DNA from 2 places in the Streptomyces sp. ITFR-16 genome. Region 2 is predicted to be linked to the other one. Evidence: predicted binding sites of a transcription regulator. Region 2 holds the regulator's gene; the other holds the start of a gene.

Region 1 (7,078 bases), 1.7 Mb from region 2:
ACACCCCTCATGAGCTTTCCCGCCGCTGAAAGTTTCCTTCACCGCTGGTCATCGCCGCAGCTCCGCCAGTATTTCGCAGGAGTAGACCAACGGCACAGCCCAGGCCCTCTTCCGCCACCCGGGTCTACGTGCGTAGCGTCAGGGCATGGCATGTCCACACCATGGCATGCCACCCCGGGGCGCGCCCGCGCCCCCCGGGTCAGCGATCCCCCCACTGAGGCCTCGGAGGCACGCAATGCCCGTGCACAGATCCGGCTCCAAGACAGCCCGCCGTTCGCGCTTCGCCGCGGCGGGAACTCTGCTCGCAGCCCTCTCCCTCCTCATCACCCTCCCCGGCGCCGCGCAGGCGTCCGGCGGCGATCCCACGAAGCCCGCCCGGGGCACCGCCACGATGGGCATGGGCGTCGTCGCCCACGACGGCCGGGGCGGACTGCCCGCCGACACCCGCGCCGTGCAGACCGAGGGCGTGGACGTCAGCAGCCACCAGGGCAACGTCGCCTGGCCGACGCTCTGGAACAGCGGTGTGAAGTGGGCCTACACCAAGGCCACCGAGGGGACGTACTACACGAACCCCTACTTCGCGCAGCAGTACAACGGCTCCTACAACGTGGGCATGATCCGCGGCTCGTACCACTTCGCCACGCCGGACACCACGAGCGGCGCCGTCCAGGCCAACTACTTCGTGGACCACGGCGGCGGCTGGTCCAAGGACGGCAAGACCCTGCCGGGCGTGCTCGACATCGAGTGGAACCCGTACGGCGCCCAGTGCTACGGCAAGACCGCGGCCGCGATGGTCTCCTGGATCCGCGACTTCGTGAACACCTACAAGGCCCGCACCGGACGGGACGCGGTGATCTACACCGCGACCAGCTGGTGGAAGGACTGCACGGGCAACAACGCGGGCTTCGCCGCCACGAACCCGCTCTGGGTGGCCCGGTACAACACGACCGTCGGCGAACTCCCGGCCGGCTGGGGCTTCTACACGATCTGGCAGTACACCTCGACCGGCCCCACGGTCGGCGACCACAACCACTTCAACGGCGCCCTCGACCGCGTCCAGGCCCTGGCCAACGGCTAGCGGCCCCCGGCCGGCAGCCCCGGCCGCTTGTTCGACCCGGCGGAGCCCGGTGACGTACCCCGTCACCGGGCTCCGCCTCGTTCGTACCGCCTGACCAGGCACTTCGCGCCCCGGAGTCACTCCACACCCCCCTATACACCTGATGTATACCTCGTATGTATAGTCCTTCCAGTCGCACACGCCGTGCGCCGTTCAGGTACGAGGGAGTGACCCGCCTTGCCCAGTAAGAGGAAGTCGATCGGTACGGGGTTGGCCGTCGCCCTTGTGACAGCGCTCACGCTGACCCTGAGCGGGTGCTCGATGGAGACCACCGCCCCCGGCTCCGCGCGCTCCGACGCCGGCTCGGACGCCAAGGGCTCGTTCGGCTCCGTGGACTGCCGCAAGGCGAAGTGCATAGCGCTGACCTTCGACGCCGGCCCGGCCGAGGACACCCCGCACCTGCTGGACATCCTCAAGGAGAAGAAGGTCCACGCGACCTTCTTCCTGCTGGGCAAGAACCACGTCAGGAAGCACCCCGGCACGGTGCGCCGCATCGAGGCCGAGGGCCACGAGGTCGCCAACCACACCTGGTCGCACGAGATCCTCACGGACAAGAAGCCGGCCGAGATACGGGCCGAGCTGGAGAAGACGCAGGACGCCATAGAGGAGATCACCGGCAAGAAGCCGCGGCTGATGCGCCCGCCGCAGGGCCGCACGGACGACACCGTCTCCGGGATCAGCAAGGACCTCGGGCTCTCCCAGATCCTGTGGAGCGCCACCGCCAAGGACTACTCGACGACCGACTCCGCGCTGATCAAGAAGCGGATACTCGACCAGGCGAGCCGGGACGGCATCATCCTGCTGCACGACATCTACAAGGGCACGGTGCCCGCGGTGCCCGGCATCATCGACGCACTGCAGAAGCAGGGCTACACCCTGGTGACGGTGCCCCAGCTGATGGCTCCGGCCGAGCCCGTCCCGGGGACCATCTACCGCCCGTAGGACCTGCGGTACGCGAAACGGCCCGCCGCCCCGCGAGGGGGAGGCGGGCCGTCCGCACCGGCCGTGTCCGTGGTGCCACGCCCGTCACGCCGTGGCACCTACGCCGCGGCCGGGATCCTCCGCTCCGCCGGGGCCTCGGCCGGGGCGAGAGCGATCTCCAGCACCTGGCGGACGTCGGTGACCGGGTGGACCTCCAGGGTCTCCAGCACCTCGGCCGGGACGTCGTCCAGGTCGGCCTCGTTCCGCTTGGGGATCACCACGGTGGTGATGCCCGCGCGGTGCGCGGCCAGCAGCTTCTGCTTCAGCCCGCCGATCGGCAGCACCCGGCCGGTCAGCGAGACCTCGCCGGTCATCGCCACATCGGTGCGGACCAGCCGCCCGGAGAGCAGCGAGGCCAGTGCCGTCGTCATGGTGATACCGGCGCTCGGCCCGTCCTTGGGCACCGCGCCCGCCGGGAAGTGGATGTGCGCGCCGCGGTCCTTCAGGTCCGCGACCGGCAGTTCCAGTTCCGCGCCGTGCGACCGCAGGAAGCTCAGCGCGATCTGCGCGGACTCCTTCATGACGTCGCCGAGCTGGCCGGTGAGGGTCAGTCCGGACGCCCCGGTCTCCGGGTCGGCCAGCGAGGCCTCCACGAACAGGACGTCACCGCCGGCCCCGGTCACCGCGAGTCCGGTGGCCACACCCGGCACGGCGGTCCGGCGCTCGGCCGGGTCCTGGGCGGACTCGGGGACGTGGTGCGGACGGCCGATGAGACCGCGCAGGTCGTCCTCGGTCACCGTGAACGGCAGCGCGCGGTCGCCCAGTTCGTGCTGGGCCGCGACCTTGCGCAGCAGCCGGGCGACGGCCCGCTCCAGGTTCCGTACGCCGGCCTCCCTGGTGTACTCGCCGGCCAGCTTGCGCAGCGCCGACTCGTCGAGGGTGACCTCGTCCTTCTCCAGACCGGCCCGCTCCAGCTGGCGCGGGAGCAGGTGGTCGCGGGCGATGACGACCTTCTCGTCCTCGGTGTAGCCGTCGAGCCTGACCAGCTCCATCCGGTCGAGCAGCGCCTCCGGGATGGCTTCCAGGACGTTGGCGGTGGCCAGGAAGACGACGTCGCTGAGGTCGAGCTCGACCTCCAGGTAGTGGTCGCGGAAGGTGTGGTTCTGCGCCGGGTCGAGCACTTCGAGGAGGGCGGCGGCCGGGTCGCCCCGGAAGTCGGAGCCGACCTTGTCGATCTCGTCGAGCAGGACGACCGGGTTCATCGAACCGGCCTCCTTGATGGCGCGGACGATGCGTCCGGGCAGCGCTCCGACGTACGTACGCCGGTGGCCGCGGATCTCCGCCTCGTCCCGGACACCGCCGAGCGCGACGCGGACGAACTTGCGGCCCATGGCGTGCGCCACGGACTCACCGAGCGAGGTCTTGCCGACGCCGGGCGGCCCCACCAGGGCCAGCACCGCGCCGCCGCGACGCCCGCCGACGACGCCCAGCCCCCGGTCGGCACGCCGCTTGCGCACCGCGAGGTACTCGGTGATGCGCTCCTTCACGTCCTGGAGACCGGCGTGCTCGGCGTCCAGGATCTCCTGGGCGCCCCTGATGTCGTAGGCGTCCTCGGTCCGCTCGGTCCACGGCAGTTCGAGGACGGTGTCCAGCCAGGTCCTGATCCAGGAGCCCTCGGGGCTCTGGTCGGAGGAGCGCTCCAGCTTGTCGACCTCCTTGAGCGCGGCCTCGCGGACGTGCTCGGGAAGGTCGGCGGCCTCCACGCGCGCCCGGTAGTCGTCGGACTCGTCTTCCGGGTCGCCATTGAGCTCCGACAGCTCCTTGCGCACGGCGTCGAGCTGGCGCCGCAGCAGGAATTCGCGCTGCTGCTTGTCGACGCCCTCCTGGACGTCCTTGGCGATGGACTCGGCGACGTCCTGCTCGGCGAGGTGCTCACCGAGCCACTGGATGGCCAGCTTCAGCCGGGCCACCGGTTCTGCGGTCTCCAGCAGCTGCACCTTCTGCGCGGTGGTGAGGAAGGGCGAGTACCCGGAATTGTCGGCGAGCGCCGAGACGTCCTCGATCTGCTGGACCCGGTCCACGACCTGCCAGGCACCGCGCTTCTTCAGCCAGCTGGTGGCCAGCGCCTTGTACTCCTTGACCAGCTCGGCGGCGGCTCCGGGGAGCGGCTCGGGGACGGAGACGTCGACCCGGGTCCCTTCCACCCAGAGCGCGGCGCCCGGCCCGCTGGTGCCGGCCCCGATCCGCACCCGGCCGCGCCCGCGGATGAGCGCGCCGGGGTCACCGTCCGAGAGCCGTCCGACCTGCTCGACGGTCCCGATGACACCGATCCCGGTGTAGGTGCCGTCGATGCGCGGGACGAGCAGCACCTCGGGCTTGCCACCGCCCTCGCGGGCGGCGGCCTGTGCGGCCTCGACGGCGGCACGTACATCTGTGTCGGACAGGTCCAGAGGCACCACCATCCCGGGCAGCACGACCTCGTCGTCGAGCGGCAGCACAGGCAAGGTGAGCGGTGTGACCGCATTGGACTCAGTAGCCATGATCTCCCCTTCGGCAGTCAAGTTGAGCTATGCAGACTCAATGCTCGTGAGCCCCTCAATGTTCCCCGAGGGGTGTTCGCTCTGAGCGATCAACCGGTGGCCACCGCGTTCCTCCGGTGCAACGCCGCAGGGCGCTCCGCGATTTCCGGGCGGCTCAGGGCCTGAAACCCCGTGGAGGACGGCCCCCGCGCCGGACAGGATGGCGTCATGACCGATTCCCCGCTCCCCGCACAGGCCCTGCTCGTCGTGGACGTACAGAAGGCCGGGGTGACCGGCGACCGCGCCGTGCCCGGGGCCGCCGTGCTGCTGGAGCGCACGGCGGACCTGCTGGCCCGGGCCCGCGCGGCCGGCGCCCTCGTCGTGCACCTCCAGAACGACGGCGAACCCGGTGCGGACGACGCGCCGCACACCCCCGGCTGGGCGCTCCACCTCCCCGTGCAGGCGGGACCCGCCGAGTGCGTGATCCGCAAGACCTGGGACGACGGCTTCCAGGAGACCGCCCTGGGCGAGGTACTGACGGAAGCCGGCGTCGGGCCGCTGGCCGTCTGCGGGCTCATGTCGGAGATGTGCGTCCAGGCCACGGCCCGCACCGCCCTGGCCCGGGGCCACCGGGTCGTGCTCCCGTACGACGCCCACGCCACGCACGACGTCCCGGCGGCCCCCGGCATCAGCGAGGCGGTGCCCGCCGCCGTGGTGTCCCGGGTCGCCGCCTGGGCGATCAGCGCGGACGCCGACGTCACTACGGCGGCGGTGGACGTGGTGTTCGAGGCACCGTCCGGGTCCGGGTATCCGCTGGCCCGGGCGCGGGCGGACGCGACAGGATGAAGGGGACACCGTCCGACATCCACCGGAGACTCAGCGCCATGCCCCACACGTTCGGCCCCGACGCCCTCGCCCCCGTCACCCTGGACCGCCGCGAGGGACCGTACGGGGAGGTCGTCCTGCGCAGGCGGGGCGAGGACTACGAGATCATCGCCAACGGGTGCTTCCTGATGGACACCTCGGACGGGCGCTCGGAGCGGCTGCTGATCGATGCCGCGCTCGCCGCGCTGCCCGCCGCCCGCACCGCCCCCTCGGTCCTGATCGGCGGGCTCGGCGTCGGCTTCTCGCTCGCCCGCGCGGCCGCCGAGCCCCGGTGGGGGCGGATCGCGGTCGCCGAGCGGGAGCAGGCCATCGTGGACTGGCACCTGGACGGGCCGCTGGCCGGGATCTCGGGGCCGGCGCTGGCCGATCCCCGCACCTCGATCCTCACGACGGACCTCGTCGCCCACCTTCGTACGGCTACGGACCGTTACGACGCCTTGTGTCTGGACATCGACAACGGACCGGACTGGACCGTCACCGAGGACAACGGGAATCTCTACTCCCCCGCCGGGCTCGCCGACTGCCTGGCGCGGCTCACCCCGGGCGGGGTGCTCGCGGTGTGGTCCGCACAACCGTCCGCCGCATTCGAGGAAGCCCTGCGGAATGCCGGATTCCATGGGGTAAGGACCGAAGAAGTAGGCGTTGCCCGAGGTGTGCCCGACGTGGTCCATCTCGCAATTCGATCGGAGTGAGAGGAGGCCGGAAGCGGGGCAGTATCCCCCCGCCCGGTATCCGGGCCCCCGGGACGCCCGGGGGCCAAGCCCCCACAAGCGCGACACTCCGCCTCCCGCGTACGCCCGAACCGTTCGTACGCCCTTGCACCCTGCGTAGCCGGGAGCCGTCCGCTGCCTTTACGCTGCTGACCGATAGCGGGATCACCCACGAAATTCACGAGCGAGAACCGTACGTCCGGGGGAATGGCCTCCGTGAGAACGGGCAGGGGCGGGGCGATGGAACAGACACACACCACCCACAACGGTGTCGCGGCCACCCCGGGCGCCCAGCGCCGGGTGCTGGTGGTCGAGGACGACGCCACGATCGTCGATGCCATCTCCGCCCGTCTGCGGGCCGAGGGCTTCCTGGTGCAGACCGCGCTGGACGGCCCGGCGGCCGTGGACGCGGCCGAGGCCTGGCAGCCGGACCTGATGGTGCTCGACATCATGCTTCCCGGCTTCGACGGCCTGGAGGTCTGCCGCCGGGTGCAGGCCCAGCGCCCGGTGCCGGTGCTGATGCTGACCGCGCGCGACGACGAGACCGACATGCTCGTCGGGCTCGGGGTCGGCGCCGACGACTACATGACCAAGCCGTTCTCGATGCGTGAGCTGGCGGCCCGGGTCCACGTCCTGCTGCGCCGGGTCGAGCGGGCCGCACTGGCGGCCGTGACCCCGCGCAGCGGCATACTCCGCCTCGGCGAGCTGGAGATCGACCACGCGCAGCGCCGGGTGCGGGTGCGCGCCGACGACGTGCACCTGACGCCCACCGAGTTCGACCTGCTGGTGTGCCTGGCGAACACCCCGCGCGCGGTGCTCTCGCGCGAACAGCTGCTGGCCGAGGTCTGGGACTGGGCGGACGCCTCGGGCACCCGTACCGTCGACAGCCACATCAAGGCGCTGCGCCGGAAGATCGGCGCGGAGCG
Region 2 (7,078 bases):
GCACGTCCCCCGGCGCGAGCGGCACGGGCCCGACCAGGGAGAGGTCGCCCCGGACCACGTGGTGCAGCCGGGAGATCACATCGAGCCGCAGCCGGCGGGTGCGCAGCGACCGCAGGACGAAGGGGCGGCCGTGCAGTCCGGTGCGGGGCGAGTGCGTGAGGACGCCTCCGGGGCGGCGCCGTACGGCGAGCGCCAGGGCGGCCCCGGCGAGCAGGGGCGAGGCGAGCAGCAGCAGGGCCGAGCCGAGGGTGAGGTCGAGGGCGCGCTTGGCGGTGGGGCGCGGCGCCGCCTCCCGCAGCGCCCGCAGGGTCCGCCGGGCGGCGGCGGTGCGGGGTTCGCGGGGCGGCTGCCAGGGGCGTCCGCCCCTTCTCTGCCTCTGCGTATGCACCCTCTGCGACTGCATTCTCTGCGTCTGCATCGTTCGCACCTGCCTGGGTCGGCTGCCTGGGGTCGGCGGATCGGATGCCGGTTTTGCGCGTCTCACGGCATTTTGTGACAGAACGATCCCACGCGACGATGATGGGGGAGGGCTGCGCGGCCGCAGGGTGGGCAGGTGTCGCCGGTGGCGCAGGGTGCGTGCACGATAGTTGAGTCTGCTCGACTCAGGTCTGTTGACTCTGGGACGGACGTCATGCATCCTTGAGTCAGATCCACTCAAGTAGTCAGTTGGAGGAATTGAAATGGCACGTGCGGTCGGCATCGACCTGGGCACGACTAACTCCGTCGTCAGCGTTCTCGAAGGCGGCGAGCCCACCGTCATCACCAACGCAGAGGGCGCCAGGACCACGCCGTCCGTCGTCGCCTTCGCAAAGAACGGCGAGGTGCTGGTCGGCGAGGTCGCCAAGCGCCAGGCAGTGACCAACGTCGACAGGACCATCCGCTCCGTCAAGCGCCACATGGGCACTGACTGGAAGATCGACCTGGACGGCAAGAGCTTCAACCCGCAGCAGATGAGCGCCTTCATCCTGCAGAAGCTGAAGCGCGACGCCGAGTCGTACCTGGGCGAGAAGGTCACCGACGCGGTGATCACCGTCCCGGCGTACTTCAACGACTCCGAGCGTCAGGCGACGAAGGAGGCCGGCGAGATCGCGGGCCTGAACGTCCTGCGCATCGTCAACGAGCCGACCGCCGCCGCGCTGGCGTACGGGCTCGACAAGGACGATCAGACGATCCTCGTCTTCGACCTCGGTGGCGGCACCTTCGACGTGTCGCTCCTGGAGATCGGTGACGGCGTCGTCGAGGTGAAGGCCACCAACGGTGACAACCACCTCGGTGGTGACGACTGGGACCAGCGCGTCGTCGACTACCTGGTGAAGCAGTTCGCCAACGGGCACGGCGTGGACCTGTCCAAGGACAAGATGGCTCTCCAGCGTCTGCGCGAGGCCGCGGAGAAGGCGAAGATCGAGCTGTCCTCCTCGACGGAGACCTCGATCAACCTGCCGTACATCACGGCGTCGGCCGAGGGCCCGCTGCACCTGGACGAGAAGCTCACGCGCTCGCAGTTCCAGCAGCTCACCGCGGACCTCCTGGACCGCTGCAAGAACCCGTTCCACAACGTCATCAAGGACGCGGGCATCCAGCTCTCCGAGATCGACCACGTCGTTCTCGTCGGTGGCTCGACCCGTATGCCGGCCGTCGCCGAGCTCGTCAAGGAGCTGACCGGTGGCCAGGAGGCCAACAAGGGTGTGAACCCGGACGAGGTCGTCGCCATCGGCGCCTCGCTCCAGGCCGGTGTCCTCAAGGGCGAGGTCAAGGACGTCCTGCTCCTCGACGTCACCCCGCTGTCTCTTGGCATCGAGACCAAGGGCGGCATCATGACGAAGCTCATCGAGCGCAACACCACGATCCCGACCAAGCGCTCCGAGATCTTCACGACGGCCGAGGACAACCAGCCGTCCGTGCAGATCCAGGTCTACCAGGGCGAGCGCGAGATCGCGGCGTACAACAAGAAGCTCGGGATGTTCGAGCTGACCGGTCTGCCTCCGGCCCCGCGCGGTGTGCCGCAGATCGAGGTCGCGTTCGACATCGACGCCAACGGCATCATGCACGTCGCCGCGAAGGACCTCGGCACCGGCAAGGAGCAGAAGATGACCGTCACCGGCGGCTCCTCGCTGCCGAAGGACGAGGTCAACCGGATGCGTGAGGAGGCCGAGCAGTACGCGGAGGAGGACCATCGCCGCCGCGAGGCCGCCGAGTCGCGCAACCAGGGCGAGCAGCTCGTCTACCAGACGGAGAAGTTCCTCAAGGACAACGAGGACAAGGTCCCCGGCGACGTCAAGACGGAGGTGGAGACCGCGCTCACCGAGCTGAAGGAGAAGCTCAAGGGCGAGGACACCGCCGAGATCCGTACGGCCACCGAGAAGGTCGCGGCCGTCTCCCAGAAGCTGGGCCAGGCGATGTACGCCAACGCCCAGGCCGAGGGCGGCCCGCAGGCCGACGGTCAGCCGGGCGCCGAGCAGGCCCAGGCCGACGGCCAGGACGACGTCGTGGACGCCGAGATCGTCGACGACGAGAAGGACACCAAGGGCGGTGCGGCGTGACCGAGGAGACTCCGGGCTTCGAGGAGAAGCCCGACGTCCCCTCCGGCGCCACCCCTGAGGACGCCGAGCCGAAGGCCGCCACCCCCTCTTCGGAGGAGGCGGCGGCCCCGGCGGGGGACGCGAACCAGATCACGGCTCTGACCGCCCAGCTGGACCAGGTCCGCACCGCGCTCTCCGAGCGCACGGCAGACCTCCAGCGGCTCCAGGCCGAGTACCAGAACTACCGCCGCCGTGTGGAGCGGGACCGGGTCACGGTCAAGGAGATCGCTGTCGCGGGTCTGCTGTCCGAGCTCCTGCCCGTGCTCGACGACGTCGGCCGGGCCCGTGAGCACGGTGAGCTCGTGGGCGGGTTCAAGTCGGTGGCCGAATCGCTGGAGACGGTCGTCGCCAAGCTCGGTCTGCAGCAGTTCGGCAAGGAGGGCGAGCCCTTCGACCCGACGATCCACGAGGCCCTGATGCACTCGTACGCGCCGGACGTCACCGAGACGACCTGCGTGGCGATCCTGCAGCCTGGGTACCGGATCGGCGAGCGCACCATCCGTCCCGCGCGGGTGGCGGTGGCCGAACCCCAGCCGGGTGCGGCCCCCGCGGCCGCGAAGGAAGAGAAGGCAGACGACGAGGAGAGCGGTGGCGGCGAGGAGGTCTGACATTCTGTCCGACCACCTGGCAGCACACCGCCCGGCCACCCGGCCGGTCGTCCGGAAGGAGGGACGTCGATGAGTACGAAGGACTTCGTCGAGAAGGACTACTACAAGGTTCTCGGCGTCCCCAAGGACGCCACGGACGCCGAGATCAAGAAGGCGTACCGGAAGCTCGCCCGCGAGTTCCACCCGGACGCCAACAAGGGCGACGACAAGGCGGAGGAGCGCTTCAAGGAGATCTCCGAGGCGAATGACGTCCTCGGCGACACCAAGAAGCGCAAGGAGTACGACGAGGCGCGCGCCCTCTTCGGCAACGGCGGCTTCCGCGCCGGACCCGGCGGGGCCCAGGGCAACTTCAACTTCGACCTGGGGGACCTCTTCGGAGGTGCCCCGGGCGGGGGCCAGGGCGGCGGCGCCGGCGGGTTCGGCGGCGGCGGCCTGAGCGATGTCTTCGGCGGCCTCTTCAACCGCGGCGGCGGCACCGGTACGAGGGTGCAGCCGCGCCGCGGCCAGGACATCGAGTCCGAGGTGACGCTCAGCTTCACCGAGGCGGTCGACGGGGCCACGGTCCCGTTGCGCATGTCCAGCCAGGCGCCCTGCAAGGCGTGTTCCGGCACCGGCGACAAGAACGGCACCCCCAGGGTCTGCCCGACCTGTGTCGGCACCGGACAGGTCTCGCGCGGCAGCGGCGGCGGCTTCTCGCTCACCGACCCCTGCGTGGACTGCAAGGGCCGGGGCCTGATCGCCCAGGACCCCTGCGACGTCTGCAAGGGCAGCGGCCGGGCCCGCTCCTCGCGCACCATGCAGGTCCGGATCCCGGCGGGCGTCTCGGACGGCCAGCGGATCCGGCTGCGCGGCAAGGGCGCACCGGGCGAGCGCGGCGGACCGGCCGGCGACCTCTATGTCGTCGTCCATGTCGACGCCCACCCGGTCTTCGGCCGCAAGGGCGACAACCTCACCGTCACGGTGCCCGTCACCTTCACGGAGGCGGCGCTCGGCGGCGAGGTCAAGGTACCCACGCTCGGCGGACCGCCGGTGACGCTGAAACTCCCGGCCGGCACGCCGAACGGGCGTACGATGCGTGCCCGCGGCAAGGGTGCGGTCCGCAAGGACGGCACCCGGGGCGACCTCCTGGTCACCGTCGAGGTGACCGTGCCCACCGACCTCGGCACCGAGGCCAGGGACGCACTGGAGGCCTACCGCAAGGCGACCGCGGACCAGGACCCGCGGGCGGAGCTGTTCCAGGCGGCGAAGGGAGCTTGAGGTGGACGGCCGACGGCGTAATCCTTACGAACTGACCGATGAGTCCCCGGTGTACGTGATCTCGATCGCGGCCCAGCTCTCGGGCCTGCATCCGCAGACACTGCGCCAGTACGACCGTCTCGGCCTGGTCTCGCCCGACCGTACGGCCGGCCGCGGCAGGCGCTACTCGGCCCGTGACATCGAGCTGCTGCGCACCGTCCAGCAGCTGTCGCAGGACGAGGGCATCAACCTCGCCGGCATCAAGCGCATCATCGAGCTGGAGAACCAGGTCGCGGCCCTTCAGCAGCGCGTCGCCGAACTCTCGGCGGCCGTGGACGGGGCGGCGGCGGCCATGCAGCAGCGCGAGGCGCAGGTCCATGCCTCGTACCGCCGCGACCTGGTCCCGTACCAGGACGTCCAGCAGACCAGCGCGCTGGTGGTCTGGCGGCCCAAGCGGCCCAAGGACTGACCGGTCAGGTCATCCGTGTGAGGAGCCCGTCACCCCGGAACTTCCGGGGTGACGGGCTCCTTCGTTGTACGGGGCTGTGCGGGTTCCACGAGGTCGGACTGGACGAGCAGGGCGCCGAGGTGGGTGCGGCTGGTGGCGCCGAGGGTCTGCATGAGTCTGGAGATGTGGGCGCGGCAGGTGCGGACGCTGATGCCGAGGGTGCGGGCGACCGCCTCGTCCTGGTTCCCTTCGATCAGGAGTCGCGCGATGCTCTGCTGGACCGCGGTGACGGGGGTCCCGGGTACGGCGGTGGGCAGCGGTTGTGTGAAGGGGGTGGCCCGGGCCCAGAGAACCTCGTACATCTGCGCCAGGTAGTGGACGAGCGCGGGGTGGCGGATCTCCAGGGCGGCGCTGCGGTCGGCGTTGGCGGGGAGGTAGGCGACCTTGCGATCGAAGATCATGAGGCGGTCGGTCGCCTGCTCCATCGTGCGGACCTGGAGGAGGTCGCTGGGCAGTCGGCCCACATACGCCTTGAGCCCCGGGCCGTAGCGCGCCGAGTGCTGGTAGATGTGCCGCAGCCGGACGTTCCGCTCGACCATCGGCAGGGTGCTGGACAACGCCACCCGCAGCACCTCGGGCGGGCGGGTGCTGCCGGGCTGGACGGTGAGGATCTCGTCGTTGGCCTCGCGCAGGTCGGCACTGATGGCTGCCTGGATGGCGGACTGCCCGACGACGACCCTGATGGCGAGATCCGGGGCCCCGTCGGTGAGCCCGCCGAGCGCACCCAGGGTCCTGGCCAGGACGTCGGCGGTCCGAACCTGGTCCAGAATCCCCCGGGCCAGGGGGTGGAGCAGCTGTGCGAGGGCGGCGGAGGGCGGTACGGGCCGCAGCCAGCCGGCGTCACCGGGGTCCGTGATCAACAGCGCGTTGTCGACGAGGCACGGCACGCCGGCGGTGGCGGACCGGGCGATGCGGCCCTGGGACAGGGCCTGTGTGTAGAGGCTGACGGCCTCGTCGCACAGACCGTGGTCGCCGTGGACGTGCGCGGGTGGCAGAGACATCACCGGGCGGGTTCCACGAGGTCGGACTGGACGAGCAGGGCGCCGAGGTGGGTGCGGCTGGTGGCGCCGAGGGTCTGCATGAGTCTGGAGATGTGGGCGCGGCAGGTGCGGACGCTGATGCCGAGCTTGCGGGCCACCACCTGGTCGGCGTTCCCGTCGACGAGGAGGCGGGCGATGCTCAGCTGGACGGCGGTGACCGATGCGCTGGGCGGGGCCGCCTGGAGAGGTTCTGTGAGGGGTGTGGCCTGGGCCCAGAGCACCTCGTACACCTGGATCAGATAGCGCACGAGCGCGGGGTGGCGGATCTCCAGGGCGACATCGCGGTCCGCGCTGGCGGGGATGAAGGCGACGGAGCGGTCGAAGACGATCAGCCGCTCGACGGTCTGCTCGATGGTGCGGGCCTGGATGTGGCCGGGCGGCACCTCGTCCAGATAGGCCTTGATGGCCGGGCTGTAGCGGGCCGGGTGCTGGTAGATGTGACGCATCGTCGCGCCCCGCTCGGCCATGACCAGGGCGCGTCCCAGCGCCTTCTTGAGCCTTTCCCCGTGCCCGGTGCCGCCGGGTTGCAAGGTCAGGACCTCTTCCCGGGCGCTGTCCAGGGCGTTCTCGATGGCCGCGTCTATCAGCGGGATGCCTTCGAGGACGGTGATCGCGAGATTGGGGTCGGTGCTGGCGACGGACGCCAGGGGGGCCAGGGAGTCGGCGAGGGCGGCGGAGAGCCTGATGCGCTCGTGGATCTCCCGTATGACGGGCTGCAGCAGATGGGAGAGGGCTGCGGACGGCGGCACCGGACGAATCCAGTCGTTGTCCTGGGGATCGGGGTGGACGAGCGCCAACTCGGTGAGGCAGGGGGTCTGTTCCAGGGCGGTCCGGGGTATTCGCCCCGCGCTGAGCGCCTCGGTGTAGACCCTGACGCCGGCCTCGCACAGTTCGAGATCGGCGTGCGGGCGATGTGCTATGTCCTCGTCCCTGCCCATTTGTGACCCCCCACTTTTGGCAGTGCAGCAAGATGACGGTGGTGGAAGCGTAGTCCTCGGGCCACTGTGGACGTGTTGGGGGAGCCGGGAACTCCCCCGGCTGATCAAGGGCGTGGCCATGTTTCTCCCCCGTCACGTGGTGCGCCTGACCGGCCCGGGGGGGCGGGTA

Evidence for each region. The regulator HspR, encoded in region 2, represses chaperone genes until heat shock. The targets are predictions, from matches to a motif close to TTGAGNNNNNNNNNCTCAA.
Region 1: a site for HspR is predicted at 4,601-4,619, ahead of lon (endopeptidase La). Genes of this name have one in related genera too.

The regions. Positions count from the first base shown of each region.
Region 1 is NZ_CP134609.1:2,572,038-2,579,115, forward strand. Features, by position in the region: gene RLT58_RS11250 (MarR family winged helix-turn-helix transcriptional regulator) at 1-11, opposite strand, end outside; gene RLT58_RS11255 (lysozyme) at 236-1,078, shown strand; gene RLT58_RS11260 (polysaccharide deacetylase family protein) at 1,379-2,059, shown strand; gene lon (endopeptidase La) at 2,158-4,578, opposite strand; gene RLT58_RS11270 (isochorismatase family protein) at 4,786-5,403, shown strand; gene RLT58_RS11275 (spermidine synthase family protein) at 5,442-6,134, shown strand; gene RLT58_RS11280 (response regulator transcription factor) at 6,393-7,078, shown strand, end outside.
Region 2 is NZ_CP134609.1:4,309,629-4,316,706, forward strand. Features, by position in the region: gene RLT58_RS19055 (sugar transferase) at 1-418, opposite strand, end outside; gene dnaK (molecular chaperone DnaK) at 681-2,540, shown strand; gene grpE (nucleotide exchange factor GrpE) at 2,537-3,187, shown strand; gene dnaJ (molecular chaperone DnaJ) at 3,257-4,444, shown strand; gene RLT58_RS19075 (heat shock protein transcriptional repressor HspR) at 4,446-4,892, shown strand; gene RLT58_RS19080 (helix-turn-helix transcriptional regulator) at 4,922-5,932, opposite strand; gene RLT58_RS19085 (LuxR C-terminal-related transcriptional regulator) at 5,932-6,909, opposite strand.